One region of the Desulfosalsimonas propionicica genome, then DNA from elsewhere that is predicted to be linked to it. Evidence: riboswitches for the same ligand, from Rfam matches in the RefSeq annotation. Region 1 holds a riboswitch; each other region holds the start of a gene.
The links. Region 1 has a riboswitch for cobalamin ahead of HNR65_RS12030 (radical SAM/SPASM domain-containing protein). Riboswitches for the same ligand answer to the same signal wherever they lie in the genome.

Region 1 (7,510 bases):
TCCTGTTGTATGCGCCAGTATAGATACATAAAAACACCCCCTCAAATTTGTTGTTTAATAAAAATTTTGTTTTTCCAATTAGATATGGGTCAACCCGGTTTCGCCCGGATGGGTGCTGAGGTCGCGCAGGTAGGTAAACTCGTCGAGCACCACCAGATGATACTTGCCGGTTCGTGGCCGGCAAAACGCTGTTTCACTCGGGTATGGATGTGTCCGTAGATTTGGCGCGCGCGGGTCGTGCTGCCGAATGTGGCAATAACAATGGGATGTTTCATGGCTGGCTCCTATAACGCAACATTGAAACCGGCATAAGCCCGCAATCCGTCATTCGGGTAGCCGTGATGAATTTCAAAATCATTGTCAAACAGGTTGCGCACCTGGACGAACAGCTCAAACGGGTGGCCGCCCCACTTGAGGGGCTGGGCGATTTTTGCGTCCACGCTTAAATAGCCGGCCATCCTCTTTTCCCTGCTGTTTTCAAGATCGCTGAACCGCTCGCTTACGGCCTCCATGTCAATCTCCAGGCGCGTGTCCGTCTTTTTCAGAGTCTGTTTAACGGTGGCCGTGAATTTCTGGGCCGGTGTGTAGGTGAGCTCCTCGCCATTGGCCTCGTTTTCGCTCTCCTGGCGGATATAGTTGAAATTCATCTCGGTTTGCTCAAACGGCTGCCACTTGACATTGATTTCAACACCACAGCGCCAGGCATCGGCGATGTTGACAGGCCGCTTGATGGTATCCGCGAATTCCTGGTAGGCGATCAGGTCCTTCACATCCTCGCGAAACAGGGTGACAGAGATTCCACCGGTCTCGCCCGCCTTTTGTATAAATCCCAGGCTGCTGCTGATCACCCTTTCCTCGTCAAGATCGGGGTTGCCCCGGACCTGGTCGATAGAGCCGTGGCTGGGCTGGTAGAGCTGGCCGAAGGTGGGAATGTTGACCGTGTAGCCCACCCCGGCTTTGATGATCCGGCCGGCGCCGGGTTTAAAAGAAATCCCCAGATTGCCGCCAGGCGCCGGGTCGAAATCCGATGCCCAATCCCCTCTTGCGCCGGCACTTACGGAGAAGGCCCCTAGCCGGCGGTCGAACTGGCCGTGAAGGCCGATCTGCCGGCGATCATGATCGCCGCTCAAGGTATGATCCACGGTTTCATGTCTGGCAGAGGCGCCGGTCCGCACGGACCACAAGCCCGTATCCTCACACCAGTCGGTCTCGCCTTTCACGCCTATCCCCAGGGTCTCCAGGGTGGATTCCAGTCCGGTCTGGGAGCGGTCTTCCAGCCGCACCCCGTCGGCAAACAGCTTGGCTTTGTAGCTTCCGGTATCGCCTGTCATGCCCTGGGCGCGAAAGTCCGCGGATGCTTTTTGAAAGGTCTGCTCGGCATCCGGAGTGGGATTGTAATCCCGGCCCGGATTTCCGTGGGCGCTGTAGTAGTATCGGCCGTTTATGTCATAGGCCCGGGCGTCGGGGGTCTGCATTTCCCATTGGGCGCTGATGTTGGCACTGTCGCGATCGTTGTTTCCGCGCTTGCCGTCCGTGTGCTTGCCGGTTGCGGACAGCTGCAGCCGCTGGTTGTCAGAGCTCATGGATTTTGAAGCCGTGGCTTCCGCTGTGCCATAGGAGCCGCCCAAAACCCGGAAGCGGGCCGAGGGCCGGGTTTTGCCGTCTGCTTTGCCGTCAGGGGCCAACACAATATTAATGGCGCCCGACGATGCGCCGACACCCAGCCATACGGGTACAGGCGGCTTATAGACTTCGATGCGCTCGATCATGGAAACCGGGATGTCCCCGATAACCGCGCTGCCGTACTGGCTGCCGCCCGCAGGGCGCCCGTTGACCAAAATCAGAATGCGTCCGGTGCCGCCGGAGCCGCGGATACTGATGCGCGCGCCCAGGCCTGTGCCGCTGGGCTCCACCGATACGCCGGGCATGGCGTCTACGGCTGTGTCCGTGTCCAGGAAATTACGCTCCCGAATTTCATCGCGTCCCATAACTTCCACCTGCTGCGGATTGTCTTGGATAAAGCTTTCCAGCCGTTTGGCGGTTACCGTTACCTCCTCCAGCCGGTGGGCACTCTGGCCTGAATGGCCGGAGTGATCGTGATCGTGAGCCAGGGCAGGGGACGTGCCCGGAGCTGTCAACAAAACCAAAAAACATAAAAAAGCTGTCTGGAACAATCGATGAATCACGTTTTTCTCCGTTCAGGCGGGTTTTCGGTTGAAGTTTTCCAAAGCGCCCGATACAGGTCGCAGACCAGTGTCTGACGCGCTCCCCGGTTATAATGGAGCCGGCCGGGGCAGTCGCCCGGACATCGATCCCGTATCTCACAGCGTTCACAGTCCGCCTGTTCGGGCCTGGACATACCCAGTCGCTGCAGGGCACCGGGTTCCGGATGCCAGACGGTGCCTGCGGCAAAAGAATCATCCGCCAGAGTTTGTCCGCAGGGAAACAGCCGGCCGTCCGGATGAACAGCCAGGCTCTCTCCCCGGCAGGCATGACAGAAGGCCGGCTTTTTTTCAGCGCGCATCAACAGATCCTTTTCACGCAAACGGATAGGGCGGGGCCTGCAGGCGTTAACCGCAGCCAAGGTTGCGGCCATGGCTTTGCTGCCGTCTGCCAGGGACCGGCTGTCGGGAAAATCTGCAGCCGCCGTTGCAGCGGCCCGGCCTTTGGCCACCAAAAGATCCAGGCCGATGCCCCGGGCGCAGGAAAAGCCCGCCAGAGTAAGCGCCAGGCGATCCAGGAAAGCCGTGTTGTGGCGGGTCACCACGGTTGTCACCCGAAAGGGGATGCCGGCGGACTCCAGCATCTGCAGGCCGCGAAGGGTTTCGGCCGCCTTGCCCCGCTGCGCCTGGTGGACGTCCGGACCGCCGTCCAGACTGACTCCCACCTGCATGTCGTAGGTCTTGAAAATTTTCAGCATCTCCGGGCTCAGGCAGCTCCCGTTGGTCTGTATTCCGATAGTCCGGCAAAGTCCGCTTTCACGGGCGGACCGGGCGGCTTTTTCAATCAGTGCCGGCATCAGCGTCGGCTCGCCCCCGGTGAGCTGCAGATGAAAGGGGCGGCCGCTGTCTGCCGCCAGCCGGCAGGCCTGGTATAAAACCGACTCCGGCATATCGGCCGGCGTTTTCTCCGGACCGTTATAACAATATCGGCAGCACAGGTTGCATCTTGTGGTCAGTGCCAGTATGAGGTAACGGATATTCATCAAAGTGCAAAAAAAAATCCCGGATCGCATACACGATCCGGGATTTCCCTTTTTTATCCAGGGTGCGGTGAAACGGCGGCTATACCGGGAAGCCGCGCTTCTCAAAGTCCGGGCAGGTCTTCTGGCTCTCGGATCGATCTACTCACTGCCCCTTCCCGGCAACTTTGCCAGTGGGATGCTGCAGTTTTCGTCCCCGATTACAGCGGCGGGTCCACCACCGAATTTCACGGTGTTCCCTTTTAGCGGCCGGAAGGGACTTTGCTCAGGCCCCCGGGCCGCACCCGGACCTTTTATTTTATTTTATTTTAGGCTGAAAAGAGAATATAAAGAAATCATCCCATTGTCAACCCACTTGAACAAGAGTGGGCCGAGGGGGCAGCGCGGCAATTCATCCTTGACTTTGCTTTTGGAATCTTTTTAAATGAATTTTTTATTCAGGTGCTCATCAGTTGAGCCGAAGAGGGAACCCTGTGCAAATCAGGGACCGGCCCGCGGCTGTGAGCGGGGACGAAAGCTGCAATAAAGCCACTGGCGAAGGTGTCGGGAAGGGGCAGCGAGTAGAGGGATCCGCAAGTCAGAAGACCTGTCTGAATAAGCATAAGGGGTTTGACTGCGCCGGCAACGTTGTGCCCCGGGCTGAATCTGCGGATAAAAAGGGATATCCCGGATCGTGTATGCGGTCCGGGATTTTTTTTGCAGAAAACCCAGGCCTTCTTTAAGTACGGGGACGAAGACAGCATGGAGTACGAATACGATCCGCAAATGGAGCAAGCTTGGGCTTTCCGGCTTTTACATGGATTACGCGGAAAATACCGTTTGTGGAAAGGCTATCTGACAATGGCCGTGGACAACGTGTTTGATGAAGATGTTGAGATAAACGGCAACAAGGAAACAGACAATTATATTTATTACGGCATGCCCCGGTTTTTTAAAACTGGATATGAGATTGCGTTTTAATGAAACTGGTCTACTTCAGCGTAAGCGCCAATGAAATCCCAAACCTGAGTGAGGCGGCCCGGATTTTTTGCAGCCGGTTCGCCCCGCTTGATATCCATGCCCGCACCCGCACCCAGCTGGAGGCCGGTGAGGAAGCCCGGGCGGCCTTTGTGCGCCATGCCCTGGCCGCAGATGCCGTTTTTGTCACGTTGATGGCGGGCGCCCATTCCTGTCCGGTCTGGGAGGCGCTTACCGAAGCCATAACCGTGGCGCGGAGCCGGGGCGGGCAAACGCCTTTTTTTCATGTGCAGCCCACGGGCAGCAATGCGGATGCCCTGAAACTGGTTGAGGACTATAGCGACGGCCTGGAAAACGGGGCTGATGTGTGGACCCGGCTGAGCCGGTATTATCGTTATGGCGGTGTGGAAAATCTGCTCAATCTGTTAATTTTTCTTAGCAACCGGCTATACGGCAAGGCCCAGGCTTTTGCCCCGCCCGCTCCTCAGCCCTTTGAAGGGCTGTATCATCCGGATCATGGCCATATTGCCGATTTCGAGGGCTATCGCCGCAGCCTGGATCCAAACCGGCCCACGGTGGGCATCTGGTTTTATCAGAATTTCTGGACGAGCAACAACAAGGCGCACATTGACGCCATTGTCCGGGAGGCAGAGTCTCAGGGGGCAAACGTCATTTGCGTGTTCCACGTGCGCTTCAAGGATCGGCTGCTCGGAAACAAGGGCGCTGATTCCGTGATGGCGCAGTTTTTCATGGCAGACGACCGGCCGCTGATTGATGTGCTGATCAATCCGGTCATGTTCAGCCTGAATGCGGCAGCACCTGAATACCGGGGGCTGCTTGAGCGCCTGGGCGTGCCTGTCATCCAGGCCATGGCCACCACCCGGCCCATAGCGGAATGGAAGGCAAACCCGCAGGGGTTGAACAATGTGGATATCACCATCAATGTGGCCCAGCCCGAGCTTGACGGTGTGATTGTCACCGTGCCTGTGGCTGCCAAACAGTGTGTGGACACGGACCCGATCAGCGGGGCGGCGGTGAACAAGTACGTCCCCATACCGGATCGCACGGCTGCGATGGTTCGCCTTGCCTTGAACTGGGCGGCGCTTCGCCGAAAGAAAAACGCGGAAAAAAAAGTTGCCATTGTCTTTCATCATTACCCGCCGCGAAACGATCGCATCGGCTGCGCGTCGGGGCTGGATTCTTTTGCCAGCGTCACGGATCTGGTGGCGGCCATGAACGGAAAGGGCTACCGGGTGGATCATCTCTATACGGACGGCAACGAGCTGGCCCGGGCGCTGACTGCCTGCATGACCTGTGACCAGCGCTTTCTCCCGCCCGATCAGATGGCCGACCGGTCCCGGGCAACAGCCGGCCCGGAATATTATAAGCCATGGCACAAGGCACTGCCCCGGCCGATTCAGGAGCAAATCCAGGCGGACTGGGGGCCGGTGCCCGGCGATCTTTTTGTCCATGAGCAGCGACTGCTTTTCCCCGGGTTTTTAAACGGCAATCTGTTTATCACCATTCAGCCGCCCAGGGGATATTTAGAGCAAGTGGACAAGCTCTACCATGACCCGCACATGGCCCCGCCCCATCATTACCTGGCCCACTACCGGTGGATCAGGGAGGTCTTTGGCGCGGATGCAGTGATCCATGTGGGAAAACACGGGAGCCTGGAGTGGCTGCCGGGAAAAGCCGTGGGCCTTGGGCCGGAGTGCTACCCGGATCTTGCCATAGGGGATCTGCCCAATATCTATCCCTATATAATAAATGACCCCGGCGAAGGCACCCAGGCCAAGCGTCGCTCTTATGCCTGTATAATTGATCACCTGCCGCCGGCCCTGACAAACGCAGGGCTCTACGAGGAGCTGGCGGATCTGGAAAATCGGCTATTGGAATATCAGGAGGCCGCAGTCCAGGACCCGGCCAAGCTGGAGATCCTGGCGCCCATGATATGGGAGGCCGCTGAAGCGGCCGATCTTGTAAATGACCTGAACCTCACTCGCAAAGCCGCTCTTTCCGACGTGGCCGCCTTTATTGAAACCCTTCATGAGTATTTGGGAGAAATATCGGATACCACCATTGCAGACGGCCTGCATACCCTGGGCCGGCCGCCGGAGAATGCTCAATTGATCCGGACCCTGGTCCAGATCATGCGCCTGGCCAACGGATCGGTGCCCTCGCTTCGCGAAGCGGTTTTAAGGGCCTTGGGCTATGACCCCGAACAGGTATTTAACAGCCGGGGCCGGCCGGTAATCGGCGCGGCTGTTGAGACCGGGGGCCAGGTGCTGGAAAAAGCCCGGCAGCTTTGTGAGGATTTGGTAGGGGATCTGATGAATTCGGGAAAAGAAGCGGACGCGGCAGTGGAGGCCCAGCGGCAGCATCTGGGCAAAGCCCATCCGGCGGTGACCGAAGCCCTTGAGTTTGTCCAAAATGATCTGGCTCCGCGGCTTCAGCAGACGGAAAACGAAAGGATCGCCTGTCTTGGCGCTCTGGAGGGCCGTTTTGTGCCGCCCGGCCCGTCCGGGGCTCCCAGCCGCGGACAGGCGCACATTCTTCCCACGGGTCGAAATTTTTATTCCGTGGACCCTCAGAAGATTCCCACCCCTGCGGCCTGGGAAGTGGGCCGCAAACTGGGGGATGCCTTGATGGCGCGTTACCTTGACGAACACGGAAGCTATCCGGACAGCGTGGGCCTGATCCTGTGGGCAAGCCCGACCATGCGCTCCAAGGGTGATGATGTGGCGGAAATCCTCTATCTTTTGGGAGTTCGGCCGGTATGGCAGAAAGGCTCCGGCAATGTGCGCGGTGTTGAAATTATTCCCGCAGCCGAACTCGGCCGGCCGCGCATTGACGTCTCCCCGAGAATTTCCGGCATTTTCCGCGATGCCTTTCCGCTGCTTGTGGACTTGATCGATCAGGCGGTGCAGATGGTGGCTGCGCTTGCCGAGGCGCCTGAGACCAATTTTATCCGTCGCCATGTCACCCTGGATTTGGCGGAGCTGGCCGGACAAGGGCTTGAAGGAATAGACGCTTTCCGTCAGGCCACATACCGCATCTTTGGCTCTGCTCCCGGCAGCTATGGCGCGGGCGTGGCCCAGCTTGTGGAATCAAAGGCCTGGGAGACGGTTGATGACCTGGGCAATATGTATATTCAGTGCTCTTCTTATGCCTACGGAAAAAACAGCTTTGGCGAGTCGTCGGAAAAGAGCTTCCGCAAGGCACTTTCCCGGATGTCGGTGACGGTTAAAAACGAGGACACCCGGGAAAAGGACATGATGAGCTGTACGGATTTCTACAACTACCACGGCGGCCTGATCACGGCCGTGCACGCGGTGACCGGAGGCCGAC
Region 2 (3,521 bases), on a different contig from region 1:
AGTGCCCTGACCGAAAACCGCCCGGCCGCTGATATCCATCTCGGTTCTGCGTATCTGCTGCATATTCTGGTTTGTTCTTTGCATCTCAAAGTCAACATTGTTTTCTTCAGTAAAGCCGTAGATCCCCAATAACCACTGAAAAGCGCTGCTCTCCTGGACAGAAGAGATGCGGACTTCCTGGCTTAAAAGAGTATCTTCAAAGCCAAAAATATTATTTCCAAGAGGCGCTGGAGTGGAGTCAAAGTCTATACCACTTTTGCTTTCGTAATAAGATCTGCCAGTAACAGAGAGAATATTGAAGGATTCACCTTTGTATTGGATCCGCAAAGTCTGGCCATTACCTTTGTTTTCTCGATAGTTTTCTCCGTCATAGGCAATAGTGTGGCGGCATGTTTGTGAAGGGCCACTGAGAAATCGATAATAGCCTATCCCTTCATCTTCCTCCATAAAATCAGTGATCAAGGATATGTCCCACACTTCGGAAGGAGTCCATCGAAGCGTGGCCCTTCCGTTGTTATGGTCTGTCCTGCCCGCATCGTCTGTGTTCTTGTATACATTTTCCATGAAGCCATCCGAGTCTTCCCTCTGCCAGCTAAGCCCCATATACAATTTATCTTTTTGCACCGGCCCGCTGACTGTTCCACCCGTCCGGAAAGAATCGGGATTGTTGCCGGAGGCATCATAAGCTCCGTATTCACCAAATACCCTGGCCCTGAAATGGTTGCCCGGTTGTTTGGTGATAATGTTGACAACCCCTGATTCGCTGTTTCTGCCATAAAGGGTCCCCTGGGGCCCCTTGAGGACCTCGATGCGTTCAATGTCAAAAAAATCAGGATTGTGCATGTAATGGAGAGGATAGTTCAGGCCATTAACATAAAAACCGGCAGGGCTGTATATGGATGTGTCATACGTAGAGATGCCCCGAAATACGATCGTATTTCCGGCAGTGCTGTGTTTCATATATACGTTCGGGGAAAAACGGGTCAGTTCATTGACATCTCTGATATCAGCATCTTCAAGCTGGACCGCCGAAAATACAGAACTGCCAATGGGCACATCCTGGGCGTCTTCTTCTCTTTTCCGGGCGGTCACCGTCATGGCGCCAAGTTCGTGTGCCCCGGAGGCCACCTCTTTTCCGGCGATGAGCGGAATGTCTTGCTGTTTCTCAATGTCTTTTGCCTGTGAGGCTTTTAACAAAGCCCTGTTGCCGGCAAAAGCGGAATCCGCTTCAAAAAAAATCAAAAGCCCGGCAAGCACGAAAAAAAACCGAAACAATGCAACTTGTAATTTCATAACGTCCCTCCCTGTCTGTAAAAATAAAAAACCCCGAACCGAAGATGAAACTTCGATCCGGGGATGTCCCTTTTTTACCACCGCGATCGCTTCTGAGCCTGCTTTCGCCGCGAAAGCAGGGACTCAAGATTTGTCCAGGCAGGTGTTCTGACTTGCGGATCTGCCTACCGGCTGCGCCTTCCCATTCATAAAAACAGTGGCTTATTGGGCAGCTTTCGTCCCCGCTTACAGCCGCGGGCCGGTCCCTGATTCACACAGGGTTCCCTCTTAAGCTTGATTCAAAGCACCTGAACAACTTTTAAGATGAAAAATGCCAATAAAAAATATTCAATAATCCGGTTATCCTGATTTAAAACCGCACCTCATACCCAATTTTAAAAAACCGGGGCATTCCGTAATATACATAGTTGTCTGTGTCCTTGTTGCCGTTGATCTCAACCTCCTGATCAAACACGTTATCAACGCCGAAGGTGAGATATCCTTTGGGCAGCTTGTATTTTCCGCTGATGTCGAGTGTCGAGATATCATCCAGGTCATCCGGACGGCTGGTGACATAATTGAAATTCAGGGCAAGGCTGAACATGCCGCCGTCATATGCCGCGCCCGCAGAGGAGCTGAATTTGGGGCCGGTCTGGTATTGACTGCCGTCGGGATCTTTGGCAACCGGGTCGCACCATGTACCCGAAGAATAAAAGGAGATCCGGCTGGACCAGTTATCCCGGCCATGAAAGGGGAAAAGATCAACATTCCAGTCAACGCCAAGACTTTCATAGGTGCCGGCGTTAAAGTATTCATACGGGTAGCCGCCGCCTTTATAGGATTCAATCTTGTCCTTGTAATCCATGAAAAACCCGGATAACCGGATCTTGCTCCATGCGTTTGTAAACTTGACCCCTGCGTCGTAAGTCCAGCCCTTTTCCGGGGTCAGCTCCGGGTTGCCTTTCAGCAGCCAGGAATCATAGTACAAATTGTTAAAAGAAGGCGCCCTGAAGGCTTTTGCCGCATTGGCAAACAGATTCACGGATTGATTCAGCCGGAAATTAAGCCCCAGGCTGGGAGTGAATTCATCCTGGTCTTCACCGGCGGCGTCCGCATAAATCAATTGCTCCCGCATGCCCAGATCGATTTTCAGCCGCTGGAAAAAGCGCTTGCTGATAATGGCAAACACGGCAACGTCATTGCGGTAATGATATCCATATCCGGTTTCAAAGTTGGCAGCGCGATGAATATATTCAAAGCCGGTTTTGACTTCAGCAGTCAGGAAATCAAATTTGGCGTCTGTTGATAAACCGGTATTAAAATGCTTGTTTTTACTGATCCCGTCCAGGATTTTGGAAGGCTGGTATTCGTATGTTTTTCTCTCTTCATCCCCGTATTTGTAAAATGCTTTGAATCTCGCGTTTTCGGTCTCATAGCGCAGGTTGGTAAAAATTTCATACTGCTCCTGCTCATTGGTGTCCATTACCTGACCGGTTGTGGCGTCATATGTTTCATAGCCGGAGTCCACGTAACTGGCCAGGCCGTCAAAATATAAATTTTCCGCGATATTGGCGTTTACGCTGGCTGAATACCGGTGAAGCGGTCTGGTATCGCTGTATTCGTTATCCGCAAAGTCATCATTGCGCTTAATTGAATTCATATGCTGATACCCAAACCCCACATTCACCCCTGGCCCGAGGTATTGCAGATGATGGTTGTGATAGCCGTAATCCCCGAATTCCACGGATGCCGTTGTCTGTTTGTGAACGGCATTCTTTTTGGTGATAATATTGATGGCCCCGCTCATGGCATCGGCACCGTACTGAATGGAAGATGCCCCTTTCATAACTTCAACCCGTTCAATGTTTTCAAGCGAAAAATTGGATAATTCATAATTTTTGTTTCCGGAATTTTGAATGGGCATGCCATTGATCAGGACCAACTCGCCGCCTTCAACTCCGCGAATCGACAGCGAACTGCCCATTCCGGCTTTTACACCCATGGGTGAATAACCCTGAAATGAAAACCCGCCGATCCGGCGCAGGGCGTCAATAACGTTGTTGCCGCCGGTGCGCTTTAATTCCGCGGCTGAAAAAGACTGAATAAATTGCGGGCTTTCTTTTTCCGGAGAAGGAAACCGCTCAGATGTGACCACAATATCTTCCATGGCCGTGGCATTGTGAGCGGATCGCGCATGTGCGGAATGTTGCGTGCAGATACATAAAATGGAAAAACAGAGAATCAATAAA
Region 3 (17,975 bases), on a different contig from region 1:
GGCCTGCTGACCCTGACAGGCGAACGCGTGGAAATCAAAAACAACGGCAACGCCATTGTCGGCAGAAAGGTCACCCTGCAGCGGGAAACCGGGGAAATCGTGGTCAGCTCAGATGCGGGCAAACGGGTGGAAGCTGTTTTTGAATCCGAATCCGGCGCGGACAATCAGGACAAAACAAAAACCAGCAAAGCCCGAAAGCCATGACCCGAACCCTGAATTTAAAAAGCCTGGTAAAGACCTATCATGGCCGAAAAGTGGTCGATCAGGTCGACCTGAACCTGACCGGAGGCGAGGTGGTGGGGCTTTTGGGACCCAACGGGGCGGGAAAGACCACCACTTTTTATATGACCGTTGGCCTGATCCGCCCTGACGGCGGCCATGTGTTTCTCGATGATGCAGACATCAGCGAGGATCCCATGCACGTCCGGGCCCGCAAAGGGGTGGGATATCTGCCCCAGGAACCGTCGGTATTCAAAAAGCTCAACGTACGCGACAACCTGCTGGCAATTCTCGAAACCCTGCCGATATCCAGGGCCGAGCAGGAGCAGAAAGCTGATGAACTGCTCGACGAGCTAGGCATCAAACGGCTATCGGCGCAGAAAGCCGGAGTGCTTTCCGGCGGAGAACGCCGGCGGCTGGAAATCAGCCGGGCACTGGCCACGGATCCGGCCTTTATTCTGCTTGACGAGCCCTTTGCCGGCATTGATCCATTGGCGGTGATCGATATTCAAAATATCATTTCACATCTGAGCCGGCGGGGTATCGGAATCCTGATTTCAGACCACAACGTTCGGGAAACCCTGGGCGTGTGTGACAAGGCCTATATTTTAAACAACGGCGAGGTAATCGAGTCGGGCGGCCCGGAAAAGATCGCCCAAAGCCCTGTTGCCCGAGAAATCTACCTGGGAGAAAAGTTCAGACTCTGATATGGCAATCGAACTCCAACAGAACTTAAAACTCCAGCAGCATCTTGTTATGACTCCGCAGCTGCAGATGGCCATCAAGCTTCTGCAGTTATCACGCCTGGAACTCGTGGAAATGGTTCAGCAGGAACTGGAAAGCAATCCCACCCTGGAAGAATCAGAGACCGTGGAAACGCCCGAGGAAACCCCGGCGGAAACGCCTGAAGCCGCGGATGCCAGGGAAATCACAATGGAGGAATCATTTGACGAGCGGCTTGACTGGCAGCAGTACATGGACGAATACAGCTCCACGGGACGGGTTCACTATGAGTCCGAGGAAAAGGAGGCGCCCAATTACGAGGCCTTTACCGCCAGCCGGACAAACCTTTACGATCATTTGCGCTGGCAGCTGCTCATGACCCGGCCCACGGCCGAGCAGGAAGCCATTGGAAGCCTGATCATCGGCAACCTGAACAAATACGGCTACCTTGACGTCCCCCTGGAAGATGTCGCCCAAATGGCCGAAACCGATGTTTCACAGGTCAAAGACGTGCTTTATGTGATGCAGACCTTTGATCCGCCGGGCATCTGCGCCAGGGACTTAAGCGAGTGCCTGCTGATTCAGGCCCGGCAGTTCGGCATTGTAGATCCTGTTGTAGAGGCACTGTTGCGCGATCACATCAATAACCTGGAGAACAAACGCTATCAGGTCATTGCCCGCGAGCTGAAATGCAGCATGGAAACCCTGTCTGCAGCCATCGAGCTCATCCGCCAGCTCGATCCCAGGCCCGGATTCCGCTACGGCGACGAGGATCAGATCTACATCACCCCGGACGTCTACGTGTACAGGGAAGGCGACGATTATATCGTTATGCTAAACGACGACGAAATCCCCCAGCTGCACATCAATTCCTACTACCGCCAGGCCGTGCGCAAAGGAGAACCCATTGCCAAAGATACGCGCACTTATCTGCGCGACCGGCTCAGGTCTGCCGAGTGGCTCATCAAAAGCATTCAGCAGCGGCGGCGGACCATCTACAACGTCATGGTCAGCATCGTCAAATTCCAGCGCGATTTTTTCGACCAGGGCATCGCTCATTTAAAACCCATGGTCCTGCGGGACGTGGCAGAAGACATCAACATGCATGAGTCCACCATCAGCCGTGTGACCACCAACAAATACGCCCATACCCCGCATGGCATCTTCGAACTCAAGTTCTTTTTCAACAGCTCCATTAACCGGGCTGACGGCAACACCATTGCCTCGGCCAGCGTACAGGAGGAAATGAGAAAGATTATTGCCGGAGAAAACCCCAAAAAGCCCTACAGCGATAAAAAAATCGCCGACATGCTCGAGGCGGCATCCGGCATCCGCATCGCCCGTCGGACCGTTGCCAAGTACAGGGAAATAATGGGGGTTCTTCCATCAAGCAAGCGTAAACAACCCTAATCAAGGAGGCAGGTACCCATGCAAACATCCGTGACATTCAAAAACCTTGATCCCTCCGATCACCTGAAATCTTATGTTTCCAGCAAACTCGACCGCATGGACAAGCTCCTGGACAATCCGGCGGAAGCACAGGTGGTGCTCTCCGTGGAAAAGATCCGTCATATCGCAGAAATCCGCGTGACCGGCGACCGGCTCAACATTGTTTGCCGGGAAAAATCCAATGATATGTATTCCTCCATTGACCTGGCCCTGGACAAGCTTGAAAAGCAGATCAAAAAACAAAAAGCCAAAATCAAAAATCATCGCCAGGGCGGCCGGGGCGAGGACAGAAGCCCGGAGCCGGCGGCAATGCCAAGCGGGGACGAGTCCCCGGAAGAAGCCCCGGGCGCCAGCGTCATTGTCCAGAACCTTGAATACAAACCCATGGACGTGGAAGAAGCCATAATGCAGATGGACCTGATTTCCGATAATTTTCTGGTATTCAGAAACGCCCGGACCAACCAAATCAATGTGCTTTACCGACGCAATGACGGGGATCTCGGACTGATTCAGCCCCTGGGATAACACCGAAGCACCGGTGCCGGACGGCAATTGGCCGGCACCGCGCAAACAGGGTGCAATGTTATGAAAATACTTGATTACATTACCGCGGACACGATCCTGACCAACCTGCAGGCAACGGATAAAAAAGGGGTTATCGACGAGCTTACAGAGCCGGTGGCCGCCCTGACCGGCCTGGAGCAGCGCAATATCGTCCGGGTACTTATCGAACGCGAGCGGCTGGGCAGCACTGGCATCGGCGACGGCATTGCCATTCCCCACGGCAAAATCAACGGAATTGAATCCCTGGTGCTCGGATTCGGCTTGAGCCGAAAAGGGGTCAATTTTGATGCCCTGGACGGCAAACCCGCTTATATTTTTTTTCTGCTACTGAGCGCGGACAATTCCACGGGTCTGCACCTGCGGGTACTGGCCCGGATTTCAAAACTGCTCAGGGATCAGGATTTCAAGGAAAAACTGAAGCGGGCAAACAGTGCCCAACAAGTCATGGACGTGCTTTCGGAAGTGGATGAGGATTTCTGATGCATCGGCATAAAATCGTCATTATCACCGGCTTGTCCGGATCGGGCAAAAGCGTGGCCCTGGCCGCACTTGAAGATGCGGGCTTTTACTGCGTTGACAACATGCCGGTCAAGCTGCTGCCCAAGTTCATGGAGCTTCCCCTGCAATCGGAATCCGAGATCGCCGGGCTCGGATTTGTCATGGATTTGCGGGAAAAGGGGTTTCTCCGCTCCTTTCCGGAAATTTTCCATGATCTGCGCCAGCGCGGTTACAACATTGACGTGTTTTTCCTGGAAGCCGAAGAAAACGTTATCCTGCGGCGATACAGCCAGACCCGCCGGCATCATCCCCTGTCCCAGGACCGGGGCCTGCAGGAAAGCATCCGGGCGGAAATCGGACATATGGACCATATTCGCCAGATGGCCGACCGTATTATTGACACCACGGATTATACGCTCCATGATCTGAAATCCGTCATCTTTAACCTGGTGGAAACCATCCTCCATTCTAAACCCATGCGCACACAGGTGCTCTCATTCGGGTTTAAACACGGCATCCCCCAGGACGCGGACATGGTCATGGATGTGCGGTTTATGGCCAATCCCTTTTTCATTCCCGAACTCAAGGACCAGGATGGCCGAAGCCGCCCCGTGCGTGAATTTGTGCAGACAAACAGCATTACCCGGACGTTTACTGAAAAATTTCATGATTTGGTTGACTTTTTGCTCCCGCTTTACGAAAAGGAAGGCAAAGCTTACCTTACCATTGCAGTGGGCTGTACCGGAGGGCAGCACCGATCCGTGGTTATTGCTGAGGCGCTTTATGCGCACATCAACAAACCAGGCCGGCCCGTGATGCTCACACACCGGGATGTGGATCTCAAAATCTGAGCCAAGGACCTTTTATGATCGGAATTGTTATTGTCACCCACGGACAACTCGGCGAGGCGCTCATTGAAACCGCATCCATGATTTTCGATGAACGGCCCAGGGCCGTCACTGCGGTCTCCATAGACCTGTCCCATGATGTCAACAAACTCAGAGGCAAGATTGACAAGGCTGTGCAGTATGTTGACGAAAACGAAGGTGTGATTATCCTTACGGACATGTTTGGGGGCACGCCCTCGAATCTGAGTTACTCGTTTCTGGAGGAAGGCCGCATTGAGGTGATTTCCGGAGTCAACCTGCCGGTGCTGATCAAGGCGGCCAACGCCCGCAACCGGGAATCAGAGCTCGATGTACTGGCCAAGACCATCGAGGCCTACGGCAAAAAAAGCATTTCCCTTGCCAGCGAAATATTAAAGGGCAACAAACGGGAATAAACTGCAAACTTCATTTATTGTGAATACCACTTTTATAAGGAGGAAGGAAAATGGCGATCAAACTCGGCATCAACGGAATGGGCAGAATCGGCAGACTGGTTTTCAGAGCCGCCCTGAAGCGGTCTGACATCGAGGTAACAGCAGTCAACGACATCATGGACACCAAAAGCCTTGCCCACCTCTTGATTTATGACTCGGTACACCCGCGCCTGGATGCGGAGATTATTGCCCGGGACAACGCCATTTCGGTCAACGGCAAAACCATCCGGGTTTTTGCGGAAAAAGATCCGGCCAATATCGGCTGGAAAGAAGCCGGCGTGGATATCGTGGCCGAATGCACGGGTCTTTTCCGGGACAGGGACAGCGCAGCCAAGCACCTGAGCGCTGGGGCGAAAAAGGTCATTATTTCCGCACCCGGCAAGGACCCGGACATGACTTTTGTTATGGGCGTCAATGAAACAGACTATGACAGCGCAAACCATCATATTGTCTCCAACGCCTCGTGCACCACCAACTGCCTGGCGCCCGTGGCCAAGGTGCTGGACGAAAAATTCGGCATTCAAAGCGGCCTGATGACCACCGTCCATTCTTACACCAGCGACCAGCGACTGCTGGATGCCCCGCACAAGGACCTGCGCCGGGCGCGTGCGGCGGCCATGTCCATGATTCCCACCACCACGGGCGCGGCCAAAGCCGTGGGCCTGGTGCTGCCCCAGCTAAACGGTAAGCTAAACGGCATGGCCATACGGGTGCCCACGCCCAATGTCTCTCTTGTGGATTTTGTGGCCACTCTCAGGCAACCGGCATCTGCGGAAACCGTCAACGCGGCATTAAAGGAAGCCGCCGAAGGCCCGCTGGCCGGCATTCTGGGATTTAGCGAACTGCCGCTGGTTTCCGAGGATTTCAACGGCAACAGCCTTTCTTCTGTGGTTGATGCGGAAAACACCTATGTCATTGACAACATGGTCAAGGTCCTTTCCTGGTATGACAATGAAACCGGCTATTCCACCCGCCTGGTGGACCTGGCTGAAATGATGGGAAAACAGCTTTAATTCCGGAGGTGGCCATGACAACGCGCAGACCCATGATCGCCGGCAACTGGAAGATGCACAAAACCTGCCCGGAAGCAGAAGACACGGCCCGGGCCCTTGTGGGGCAGCTCACCGGCAAAGAGGAGGCAGAGGTTATGATCGCTCCGCCGGCCACCGCTCTGGTGCCGGTCAGCCGCATCATCGGAGATACCCCGGTACAGCTCGGCGCCCAGAACCTGTTCTGGGAAAACCAAGGGGCCTACACCGGCGAAGTCTCCGCCCCGATGCTGGTATCAGCCGGATGCCGGTATGTGATCATCGGCCATTCCGAACGCCGCCAGTATTTCGGGGAAACCGACGAAGGCGTGAACAAAAAAATCAAGGCGGCTGTGGCCGCCGGACTGGTTCCGGTGATCTGTATCGGGGAAAGCGAAACCGAGCGCGATGGCGGAAAAACGTTTTCCGTGCTTGACAAACAGATGGAAAAAGGGTTAGAAGGACTGTCTGAAGATCAGTTCAGCCAGGCCGTCATGGCCTATGAACCGGTCTGGGCCATTGGCACCGGCAGAAGCGCCACCCCGGAGCAGGCACAGGAAGTCCACGCCCATGTGCGGCAATTTCTGGAAAAACGCTTTGGGGCGCAAACCGCCGGGGCTGCCCGAATTTTATACGGCGGCAGCGTCAAGCCGGCAAACACTGCCGAGTTGATGGCCCTGCCCGACATTGACGGGGCACTGGTGGGCGGCGCAAGCCTGAAGCCGGATACATTTGCTGAAATTATACACTATAAGCGTTAAATCCAATGCATGTACTGATTATTATCATCCATCTGTTTGTCTGCTTTTCCTTAATCGGCATTGTTCTGCTGCAAACCGGCAAGGGAGCAAGCATGGGCGCCATGTTTGGTGGAGCCGGCAACCAGACCCTGTTTGGCAACACCGGGGCCTCGACTTTTCTGGGCAAGATTACCACCGTGGCGGCAGTGGTGTTTATGGTCACGTCCCTGTCTCTGGCCTATATCTCCAAAAGCGGGGACAAATCCGTGGTTGAGGAATTTCAGCCGCCGGCTGCGGAGCAAAGCCTGCCCGCAGACCAAGTGCCCGCAGCACCGGGCGGCGGCGAGCAAGCAGGACCGAATGAGCAGGCGCCCGCAGCGCCGTCAACAGACGATAACCCGCAATAACCGCGGTTCACATCCAGTTTGTGCCGAAGTGGTGGAATTTGGTAGACACGCTATCTTGAGGGGGTAGTGGGCTACGCCCGTGCCGGTTCAAATCCGGCCTTCGGCACCACAATTTATTAATAATTAGAGGGGCTTACCTTAGACAGGAGCCCCTCTTTTATTGGCCGGATATTCGCCGCGTTTACAGCGTGGGACCGCTAATCAATGGCGGCTATGCCCGGGCAGTATTCAGGATTTGGCGGATCTGAAGAATGGCGATTTCAAATGGCGCCGTAAAAAGTTTAAAACCATTATGGAAAGGAAAAGAGGATGTTTATTGATTTGATTCGGGCAAGAAGAAGTATAAGAAAATACAAGGAAAAACCTGTTGAAAAGGAGAAAATTGATTTGCTGATCGAAGCCGCCTTAAGGTCGTTTTCCTCAAGAAACACACAGCCCTGGGAATTTGTTGTGATTACCGATCCCGAAATTTTAAGCCGACTTTCCGGGGCCAGGCCCAGCGGCCTCGCATTTTTTGAAAAAGCACCGCTATCGATAGCAATTTGTGCCGACACGTCCAAATCAGATGTCTGGGTTGAAGATGCAAGTGTAGCTGGCGCGTTTATTCATTTGGCAGCTACGGATCTCGGGCTGGGAAGCTGCTGGGGACAGATCCGAAAACGCAATCACCACACAGGCCAAAGCGCAGGTGATTATGTTGGCGAATTACTGGGGCTGAGAGACGGACTGGAAGTCGAATCAATGATAGCCATCGGGTACCCGGCCGAGGAAAAAACGCCTCACCCGAGCACTGCATTGCAATATGACAAGATTAGCCGTGACACATACGGCAAACGAGATGTCTGAGTTTGCTTCCTGTAAACAAAAATAAATATAAGGGAGATTAAAAAATCTCTATGACTGCAGAAGCCCAGGCAAAATTCGCTTCACTACCCTATCAACTGGTATAAAATCAAAGAGGCAGGTTGCCTTGCAGCACGAAAGGCCGGGAAAATCGACTTTTGCCCATGTGTTCAAAAATCATTGAATACAATTCCAGCCTCATGGCAATTGAACCCCGACGAGGATGGTCCCCGTTCCTTTCTCGTCAACGCCGGCGCAGTATCGATTTTTAAGAAAGATATCCCCAAGCATCGAGGGTGTTGCAAAGATGATGGAATAATGTTTCCTCAGATCATTATCCGGAATACAGAACCCGGCGGGCAGGCAGGGAATTTCAAAATGACAGACTTTTTTCACGATGTCCTGGGGAAAGGTTATTTTGTCCTTGTAGATCACGAAATTCTTGTGCATGAACCATACATCCTTACGCGTGGACAATTCGGCTAACCTTGTTTCGTCCCTCACTTCCTCGCCCACCATTTCATCCCCTTTTTTCAGGACCAGTGTGGCATGGCACCCCCAATCAAACGCCATGGTAGTCAGTGCAACGTAGACCCGTTGAGAAGCCAGTACTTTTTTCACTCCCGTGTTGACCACTTTTCCAAGCCCCAATAAAGAACGTTCCTCGGCTTCCTGTTCCTTCTGGAAAACGCTTTTAAAATCTTCCGCCGATAAAATCCAGACGCTTTTTAACCCAGGCACACGTTTGAGTGCGGGGAGCATGGTCCGATCAATATCTTCCGGATCCCAACCCGGCCTTTTTGCGTTTGCAGTAAAGAGCTTCACCAGATCGAAGCATTTTTCGGTGCAGGCCCGCTCGCACCGCCGGCAGGCCACACCATCGCAAAGCGCCAGATCAACAGTCACTTGAAATTGATCATCAACGGATTCCATCGTCAGGGCCCGTTCCGGACAGACCGAGACGCAAGCTTCGTCACCGATGCACGCCTCAAAGGCAAAAACCTTTTGTTCACCGATGTCGGGGATGATCCGGAGCCCTTTGTATCCGAGCTCGGGGATATCCCTGTCCACCGTCTTGATCACCTCCGGAAGGCTTTCAACTTCCGTCAGAGCCGGCATACCGTATTTTGCGAGAAAACGCTGGTATTGCGCCAGGGGCATCCCCTCTGTCCAATACGAGAGCTCCAGAATAAAGACCTTTTCGAACACCTTTGAGGCAGCAAACATGCAATGATGCTTCTTCAAATCGTCTGCAATGGCCTTCATCTTCCAAAGGTTGTCCACATCCAGCACGATGTCGCGTGCCATGGCCAGGGACGTGTTGCCGACCTGATAAATCTTTCGGACCCCAGCCGGAATCAGTCCGACTTCCCGGGCTTTGAGGGCATCGACATATGTGCCGGATGCTCCGGACATGTATGCGGTTTCAATATCTTCCATCCCAAGACCGGCTTCCTTGCAGAGGGTTATATGTCCGGCGCGGACAGAACCGATCGCTTTGCCGGCTTCGGCCAGGTCGTCTTCAGTGAACGTTATGCCGTCGGGCAGATGAATTTCCGAATCAAATGTCCGGATCCGGGGAATGCGAATGAGCTTGGATATAAGCCCCTGACTGATCAACCCCACAACACCGGTTCCGGTAATGCCAACAGCCGATAATTCCCCCTTTTCCAGAACTTCTCCGGAATTCGGATTTACTGTATCACCGGTGCGGGCCGACATGTCCGTGTTCAGAATCCTGGTTTTCAAACGTCCTTCCATTGGTTTGTCAATGGCAGCACTTGCCGTTCTTGTCCTTGATTCGTCAGGGACAAATTCCACGTCGGATATGGCCCCGGGCAGGGCCAGAAGACCGTGTTCGATCTGCTGGCCTTCCAGAGCCGGTCCCGCAGCCGTGGAACCCGTGTAAACAATGCCTTTAGCAACAAGTGCCATTTCAGCATTGGTTCCGTAATCGGTTACGATGGCGATTTCCTCCTTTTCCAGCATCCCGGTCTGAATCATCATGGCCAGAGCGTCCGCACCGATTTCATGCTGCACAGCGGGAGGGATCAGGATATCGATATCCGGTGCCAGATCCAGGCCGTCGATTTGACTGGCCTTGACAATCTGGGCATCCCGGGCCGGCGGAACCACACCTATCGATTCGAGTTTCTGCTTGCCGGCATAAGCCAGATCGCGGATTTCGATCTCCTGAAACAAGGACAGTTGAATGGGGTTACCGCAAACGGCCATTCGGATCACCTGATCTTTTTCGATTTCAAGGGCATCAATAACGTGGTTAACGGCAGACACAATCACCATATGGGCGACATGAATGCCAACCTCCAGGGCAAAATGCAGATGATCGATTACATTGGCGCCTGGCAGGGGATGTCGGGTGGTGATGGCTGTGGTGATGATCCGGCCCTTTTCATCGAGGTCAATTGCTTGACCGCGAAATCCGCTGGTACCAAGATCCAAAGCGATGGCGAGTTTCGGCATGGGGTCCCTTGTCTCTATTCGATAAGGGGGAGGATCAGTTTAGCGCTGCATTCCATACATGCCCATTCACCGTCCCTGTCGACGGAGATTCGGGGTCGGTGCCCGGTTTGCCTCTGGTGTTCCTGCCTGATGCCTTCCCAATATTGTTTGACTTCTGTGCATGACAGCCTTTTTCCCGCAGCCTTTTCCGCATCGAGATGCCACCGGCCACATCGGGTGCAGGCTATCATTGTCTCGAATCCTTCCAAAAAAGTCGGGCATAACCGAAGCAAGGTGTCCCGGATATGCCCTTTGCGCCGATACCCGTGTTATAATGGACCGCTATAGCCCATAAGAATCCGGGTTGAATCCCTTGACGTTCTTGTACTTGTCCAGGCACATCTGGATGAAATCCCCCTCGCTGTCCGGAAGGCCTTCCAGGTCTTTCATGGCATTTTCCAGTGCCTTTTTTTCGAGTTGGGTCAGCTTCATCTTGGAGTCGCCCAGGATAATCTGGCCCGCCTTGATGGCGCCCGCTCTGCCGCTGGCGTAATTGCTGTCCCCGCGATTGCCGATAATGGCGTTGCCAATCTCCCAGGCGTTATCCGGGGCCAGAATCAAGCTGTGAGAATCACGGTACATATCGGAGTTGACCAGTATCTCTTTCATCTGTTCCTGATAGCCCAACTCAATGGCACTGTTGAACATGGCACAATCGTAGCCCAGGATTTCCGCAAAAACCGACGTGGTGGTGGCGCCGAACATATCATGATATTCCACTGCCTCATTGCTCCAAACGTCGCAAACCGCAGCGATGAGGTTCCCCGCAAGGTCTGAGTGGGCGCAGGCACTGATTTTTCCCTCTGTAGAGATGGGAACGCCGGACATGGCCTTGATGATGGGATCCTCATAAGCGCAATCCTTTGTGGGGCCGGTAGCGCCGCATTCATAGGCGACCAGTGTACGGGAGGCTGAAATGGCACGGGCCAGGGCCGCCATGACATGGGGGACATCCTTGGAAACCATGCCGCCGGCCATAAACATTGCCGTGTTCGCCTCGGAGCAGTTGGTATCTCCACCGGGAATGCAATTGTTGGACTTGGCGATATCTACGATCTGGTCCCACATCCACTCCATATCGATAGCGCCCAGGACACCGATGCCGAAAAGGATGCCGGTAATGTCGTTACGGATGATCGCATGGTCGAATATCTCTTTTCCGCCCATCGACTCGATGGATATGATGTCGGCGTATTTGGACACCTGCTTGAAGGATTCTATAATCTCATGGGTGTAATCGCTTTCCCGCATGTGGTGCATGTCGGGTTTGCGCAAATCGGCCGGGGTGGATCGGTATGCGGCTTTCAGGCCGTACTTGTCGAGACAATCATCCATCTGGCGGGCGGTCTGGGCCGCGATTTCTCCACCCCAGGTTGGATTATGGGTCATCTGAAACACATGTTCGTTTTCAACGATCAGAGTAGGATGGCCGACGATGACCATTCGCTCCAGTGCGTCCCCGTTGGCCCGTTCATATTCCCGAAGGAGTGTTTTCTTGGTTTTTTCGCTTCCGGCCCGGGGGTGCGGAACCACTTCCGGATGGACAAATCCCCCGCCGATATGGATGCCGCGAGAAGTCTTGACCGGATGCTTGGCGGTGCCGAACATCATCTCCGCACCACTGCTGTAAGCCATTTTTTCAATTTTTTTTCTTGCCATGACGATCCCCCTTTTCAATTATGTATTGGATGGCCCTCTTCGACGTTCAAATCCATTGTAAATTGAATGTCCTCAATCTGATAAAAGGCAAAACATGTGCCATGAAATCCTCGATGAGATGGAGACCGGAAAATGCCCGAAAAAACACCTCCGGGACAGAAGCCTTCGGCCGATCAGCCCGCATGCACTGTCACCCCGGGTGACATCCGGGCCCGCAGGTGTCACCTGAGGTAACACGCCTATGCGGAAACGATGCCATATTCCATAAGCCGTATATACAACCGACGTCGCGTCATACCCATCATTCTGGCCGCCGCTGCCTTGTTTCCCGAAGTTTTTTCCAGGGTTTTTACAATGAGGGCCTTTTCCATCTCCCGGAGACGGACCCCGGTTTCAGGTAAATCGTTGATCCATTTCCCCGGGTATTCAGAGTCCCCGGAGGTTTCATCCAGAATTTCTGCTGGCAGATCGGCCAGCGTCACCTGTCCATCGGAGCACAGGACAAAAAGTCGCTCCACAATATTTGCCAGTTCTCTCACGTTTCCAGGATAAGAATACCGAAGCAACGCCTTCTCCGCCGGATCGGAAAGCTGCGGCGGCCGCAGGCTGGTTTTTTCAGCCGTTGTTTTCATAAAGTGATTCAACAACAAGGGAATATCTATTCTTCTATCCCTGAGGGGAGGAACTTGAAAGGGTATGACATTCAAACGGAAAAACAGATCTTCCCGGAACGATCCCGCCTCCACAGCCTCTCTCAGATTCCGACTTGTAGCGGCGATTATGCGAACATCTATTTTATGGGTTTCGTTGCCCCCAACCCGTTCAAATTCCCTTTCCTGTAGAACCCGGAGCAGCTTGACCTGCAAATCACGCTCGATTTCAGACACTTCATCCAGAAAAACAGTGCCGCCCCGGGCGATTTCGAACTTTCCTTTTCGATGCGTATTTGCGGAGGTAAAAGCGCCCCGTTCATGTCCGAAAAGTTCACTTTCCATTAGATTTCCCGGTATAGCTCCGCAATTGATTGCGACAAACGGCTGATTTTTCCGCTGACTGGCGCGATGAACGGCTTGCGCTATCAGCTCTTTTCCGGTGCCGCTTTCTCCCTGAATGAGTATAGTGCTGGGAAAACGACTTACCTTATCAATCATGCGATGGATTTCATTAATGCTGCGGCTGCAGCCAACCATGAATTCCGTCGGCCCATGGGTTGTTTCCGGTGGTTTCGATGCCCTGCTTTTCGCCCCCCCCGGATTCGCCAGCCTCCTTACGATGATAGAGAGAATATCATTGATGTGGTCTTTGAAATTGGAACCCGCAAACTCATAAAAATCGCCTCTCATATGCAAAATCGTTCCCAGGGGACTGGTGATAAGAAGCGGGATGGGACCGCACAGCTGTCTGGCCTGATGGAAAAACCCGCCTGCGCCCATAGTCGATGATTTCAGATCAATGATGCAGACCAGCGGCACGCCATGATATTTCTCCAGAAGTTTCAACCCCTGCTGTTCATCTGAAACCCAGATGGTCCTGTACTTTTCCGGGGAGATCAACCGTGTCAACGGCCGCAGGGCCATATAGGCATCATCCACAATAAGGATGACGGGTTTGCCGCATATATCATTTGCCTGTTTTGCCCGTATATTTATCATGACTTCTCTGTTGTGCACTGTTTCAAAGCAGCGCTTATTTTATCCCGATCCAGGCTTTTGCCGATGACCGAGATTTTGCTGTCTCTGACCTGCCCTGCGGGCTGGGTGGACAACTCTCCCGAAGCGATTTCCATTAACACACCCTTATCACCGATTTGAAAAATCCCTTTCGCCCGCACGATTTCACCCATGCCGGCTGCCTCTTGTTTGAGCATGTGGAAGAATGAATCCAGCGATTCCGGATCAAACGACAGGTTTTCGAAAACATATCCGAAAGATTCATAACCCAGCGCATCCTGATTTTCACTGAAACGCAATTTCCTGCCATTTGCCGGTGATGATGAGCGGTCCTGGTGCGCCAAGTCATGGTCATGGCCGCGTTCCACGTCTATCGATGGTGTTGAACGAAAAACGGTGGAAAGGGCCAATTGGTATTCCGCCCAATCCACCGCCCCGAATGCCGCTGTTAGCACCGTAATGCCGGGATTGATGGCCGATATCGAATTGCGCGTCAACATGGCTTTTCTCTTATCAACCCGATCGTATTTGTTCAGGATAACGATGTTGGCATACTCGATCTGGGACTCAACGAAATGGCGATTGGCTTTGTACAGATCCATAAATCCAGTGGCATCCACGATCAAAATATCGTTGATTTCCTCTATTGCCCCTTCGAATACCTGCAGTTCAATGATGGATCGAATCTGGGAAATCGTCGCCACACCGGTAGGTTCTATGATGGTTCTTTCCGGTTGGATGGTATCTATGATGTCCATCAGTTGAGTTTTGAAATCCGCCTGCAGTGTACAACAGATGCAACCGCTGGGCATCTCCACGACATTGCCTCCCTGCATAGCAAGAAGTTCCCCGTCAAGACCCACTTCGCCGAACTCGTTCACCAGCACCACGGTCTTCTCTTTGACGGCCCAATCATTGAGAATCCTGGTGATGAATGTGGTTTTTCCTGCTCCCAGAAACCCGAAAACGATGTCAACAATCATGCGTTTGACCCACTGATCCGTTATCCATTCCACTTGGACCGCATGGACTGCCAGGATTCACCTGCCAGTGCATCTTCGGCCATTCCCGGAGCCTGGCTGGCTTCCTTGCCCCAGATACCCAGATCATATTCCGACACATATTCCTCGGCAACCGCGCCACCACCACAGATAAAAGGAATTTCCAGGTTCGCCTTTTTCAATTGATGAGCAATTTTGGGAAAGGCCGACATGGTAGTGGTCATGAGTGCGGTGCCGGTAACCATTATCGGTTGATGATCTCGACATGCTGCCACGACCTTATCCACCGGGACATCGGATCCCAGGTCGATAACCTCGAAGCCATTGGCATTGAGCAGTGCATTGACAATCACCTGGCCGATGTCGTGAATATCGCCTTCTGCGGTATGTGTGACCACTTTTGCTTTTCGCTCCATGGATTTTCCCATTTTCTTCTCGCACTCTGCAATGCCGACATTCATGGCATCTGCTGAGAGGATAACCTGGGGCAGAAAATAGCTGCCTTCTTCCCACAACCGGCTGACTTCATTCATGCCGGGGATGAGTGCATCATTGATGACCTCAAGGGGGGATTTGGTTTCCAGGGCCTTCTGGACAACGGGCAGGACTCCCTCCTCATCTCCTTCTACCACGAACTTAGCGATATCCTGGAGAATCGGGTCTTTTGAAACCTCCTTGGCCTGGCCTGTTTTTTCCACATGGAGATCATACCGCCTGAAGATGTTTGAAAAATCGTTCAACACTTTCATCATCTTTCTCCTTGTTTTGTTTTTGTTGTTTTTCTGTGGGGTTTTCCGGGACAACCGCCACAGTCGATCATCTATCTAGTGAGCCTTTGCGACCTCCACCATAGCCTTCAGGTTATCCATGGGGGTGCCAGGTGCCACGGCACATCCCGGGGCCAGAATCTGGACGCCATCTTCTATAAGTTCTTCACAACCTTTCTTCACCGTTTCAGCATCCTTCATGAACAGGGTTGTCGCAGTATCAACCCCTCCCATGAAGATCATATTGGGCCCGCATTTTTGACGGGCCAGCCGGGTGTCGGCCTTGGGTTCGAGGCTCAGAATTGCAGGGGAAGTCTGCCCCATCCATTCAACGATCTTGTCGACATTGCCGCAAATATGGAGTATGGCAGGCACAGAAATGGATTCAATCTGCCTGCGCTGGTACTCCAGTTCGTAGTCCCGATAGGTTTTGGGCGCAATTAATTCGGGGGAGGCGGTCATGTCCTCGATCGAGATAATATCTGCTCCCGCCTCGATCATGGCATTGGCCAGAGCAGTACCGGCTTTTTCACCGATATCCAAAAACGGCACGATCTTTTCAGGTGCCTTGTAGGTAGCTTTCAGCAGTGGCACACTGCCCAGAAGAGAGCCAGCGATGGTTAAAGGGCCAATGATTCCCCCCACAATGGGGACCTCATCGCCTACTTCCCTTTTCAGGATTTCAATAGCTTTGAGCAATTCAGGTATATACCCCCTTGAAAGAAAATCACCGGGAAACTCGGGCGTATCATCGAGTTTATAAGGCGGAGGATGATCAATTCCCGGAATTCCTTCGGAATCCCTGATTTTCCCCGACTTCCGGATGCATCCCAGGGCAACCGCCTCAAATGTCTGACAAAAGGGAACCCGAACGGCATCAAAACCCACCACGGTATATGCGGCCAATGCCTGCTTGGCCATAGCTTCACCCTTTTCGTGTCCTTCGGGCCAGTACGCGCCAACTGCTTCCATCTGGTCATAGGTCACGGTCGAATTGGCTCCGAAACACGGCATTCGATCGGGCTTTTGATGGTTTATAACTGCCATCACACGTTCTTTTGCATTCATCTGGGCCTCCCACAGGTAGAAAATGATTGGTTTTTATAATAGAACGGGTCAGAACTCCTCGCCCGTTCGAAGATAAACAGCCTGACGAATGGACGATCCTGTCCGCTGGCTCAACCGGCGACGCAAAGGTCACGGCAACAGGTTCCAACCGGATTGTGGTGTTGTGAAATTGTCGCAATCAAGCTTTGTACCCCCAGAGACCCTGCATTTGCTAAAGTTCGATTACGGTTCTTCTCTGCTTTAACAAATGGGCGCCTCACCCTCGAAAGCGCGACATTCGGAAAGAAGGTATTCTGGCTCGCAGTCTTATAAAACGGTGGACAGACCGCTTACAGTTGCGGGGCAGCAATGGATTTCCACCATTTTCCCTTCAAAATGCGGGAGGGATGCCATACATGAGTTGGCATCCTTACTCTATTCACATTCAAAATATGTGCCATTAATCTGTTTGTTTTGCCGATCGTAATTTCATCAGGGAAAATTCGGCAGTTACGCAATTGGAAAAGAAGTTTTTTTACAAGGTGAATGCCGGCACCGATGGCGCGACCCAAAGACAAAATGTGTGTTTATATTTGAAAACCCTATTATTTTTATTGGTTATGATAAGGGCATGGATGTCGCACTGTGACATCAGAATACAAACTGATCAATAACGATTACCAGCGAGGATGCATTCTAACCGATCAATCCGGTAGTCCTTTATTTTGCGCCACAACGTTCGGGGATTAAGTTCCATTATTTCTGCCGACCTTGACACGTTGCCGTTGCACTGTTGGAGCACTTTTAAAAGGTAGGCTTTCTCAAACTGCTGTTGGACCATTGCCATGGCCGTTTTAAAAGGAATATCCGTGTCCACCGGGTATAAGGCTTGCTGGCCGGTACTTTTCCGGAAATCATTTGAGAAATCGATACTATCGATTACGGCACCGTCTGTTGTGACAAACGCCCTTTCCAGAATATTGGCCAGTTCCCGAATGTTTCCGGGCCAGTTGTGCTGCATCAATTGTTTCATGGCCCGTGTTGAAACCCGCTGGATGTTTTTATGAAATTTCCGGTTCAGGCAGTGGATAAAGTGATGTACAAGGAGGGGAATATCGTCTATTCTTTCCCGCAGGGGCGGTATTTGAATGGCAACAACATTGAGTCTGTAAAAAAGTTCCATCCGAAAAGAACCGCTTTTGATTTTTCCCATAATATCCTGATTCGTGGCCGATACGATCCGCACATTGACATCGATCGGGGAGTTGCCTCCGACCCGCTCCATGGAATTTTCCTGAGTAACCCGAAGCAGTTTCACCTGGAGGGCCGGAGAGATATCGCCGATTTCATCGAGAAACAGCGTCCCTCCCCTGGCATACTCGAACTTACCCTGCTTGCAGCGATCGGCACCGGTGAAAGCCCCCTTTTCGTGTCCGAACAACTCGGTTTCCAAAAGGGATTCTGACAACACCCCGCAATTGATGCCAACAAACGCCTTATTTTTTCTTGGGCTGTT

Region 2: another riboswitch for cobalamin. It lies ahead of HNR65_RS03470 (TonB-dependent receptor); the one in region 1 lies ahead of HNR65_RS12030 (radical SAM/SPASM domain-containing protein).
Region 3: another riboswitch for cobalamin. It lies ahead of HNR65_RS03480 (MtaA/CmuA family methyltransferase); the one in region 1 lies ahead of HNR65_RS12030 (radical SAM/SPASM domain-containing protein).

Annotation. Positions count from the first base shown of each region.
Region 1 covers NZ_JACDUS010000007.1:19,715-27,224, forward strand. Annotated here, with positions in the region: gene HNR65_RS12020 (hypothetical protein) at 1-29, opposite strand, end outside; gene HNR65_RS12025 (TonB-dependent receptor plug domain-containing protein) at 285-2,186, opposite strand; gene HNR65_RS12030 (radical SAM/SPASM domain-containing protein) at 2,183-3,235, opposite strand; cobalamin riboswitch at 3,300-3,505, opposite strand; cobalamin riboswitch at 3,625-3,810, shown strand; gene HNR65_RS12035 (hypothetical protein) at 3,899-4,162, shown strand; gene cobN (cobaltochelatase subunit CobN) at 4,162-7,510, shown strand, end outside.
Region 2 covers NZ_JACDUS010000001.1:818,156-821,676, reverse strand. Annotated here, with positions in the region: partial or broken gene HNR65_RS03470 (TonB-dependent receptor) at 1-1,293, opposite strand, end outside; cobalamin riboswitch at 1,414-1,599, opposite strand; gene HNR65_RS03465 (TonB-dependent receptor) at 1,643-3,521, opposite strand, start outside.
Region 3 covers NZ_JACDUS010000002.1:860-18,834, reverse strand. Annotated here, with positions in the region: gene HNR65_RS03565 (LptA/OstA family protein) at 1-204, shown strand, start outside; gene lptB (LPS export ABC transporter ATP-binding protein) at 201-926, shown strand; gene rpoN (RNA polymerase factor sigma-54) at 928-2,352, shown strand; gene hpf (ribosome hibernation-promoting factor, HPF/YfiA family) at 2,371-2,916, shown strand; gene HNR65_RS03545 (PTS sugar transporter subunit IIA) at 2,977-3,435, shown strand; gene rapZ (RNase adapter RapZ) at 3,435-4,304, shown strand; gene HNR65_RS03535 (PTS sugar transporter subunit IIA) at 4,319-4,735, shown strand; gene gap (type I glyceraldehyde-3-phosphate dehydrogenase) at 4,786-5,787, shown strand; gene tpiA (triose-phosphate isomerase) at 5,802-6,563, shown strand; gene secG (preprotein translocase subunit SecG) at 6,569-6,949, shown strand; tRNA gene HNR65_RS03515 (tRNA-Leu) at 6,972-7,058, shown strand; gene HNR65_RS03510 (nitroreductase family protein) at 7,259-7,795, shown strand; gene HNR65_RS03505 (methylamine methyltransferase corrinoid protein reductive activase) at 7,991-10,276, opposite strand; gene HNR65_RS03500 (methyltransferase MtaB domain-containing protein) at 10,598-11,974, opposite strand; gene HNR65_RS18110 (hypothetical protein) at 12,069-12,203, shown strand; gene HNR65_RS03495 (sigma-54 interaction domain-containing protein) at 12,214-13,317, opposite strand; gene HNR65_RS03490 (CobW family GTP-binding protein) at 13,623-14,627, opposite strand; gene HNR65_RS03485 (cobalamin B12-binding domain-containing protein) at 14,648-15,397, opposite strand; gene HNR65_RS03480 (MtaA/CmuA family methyltransferase) at 15,470-16,480, opposite strand; cobalamin riboswitch at 16,747-16,903, opposite strand; gene HNR65_RS03475 (sigma-54-dependent transcriptional regulator) at 17,127-17,975, opposite strand, start outside.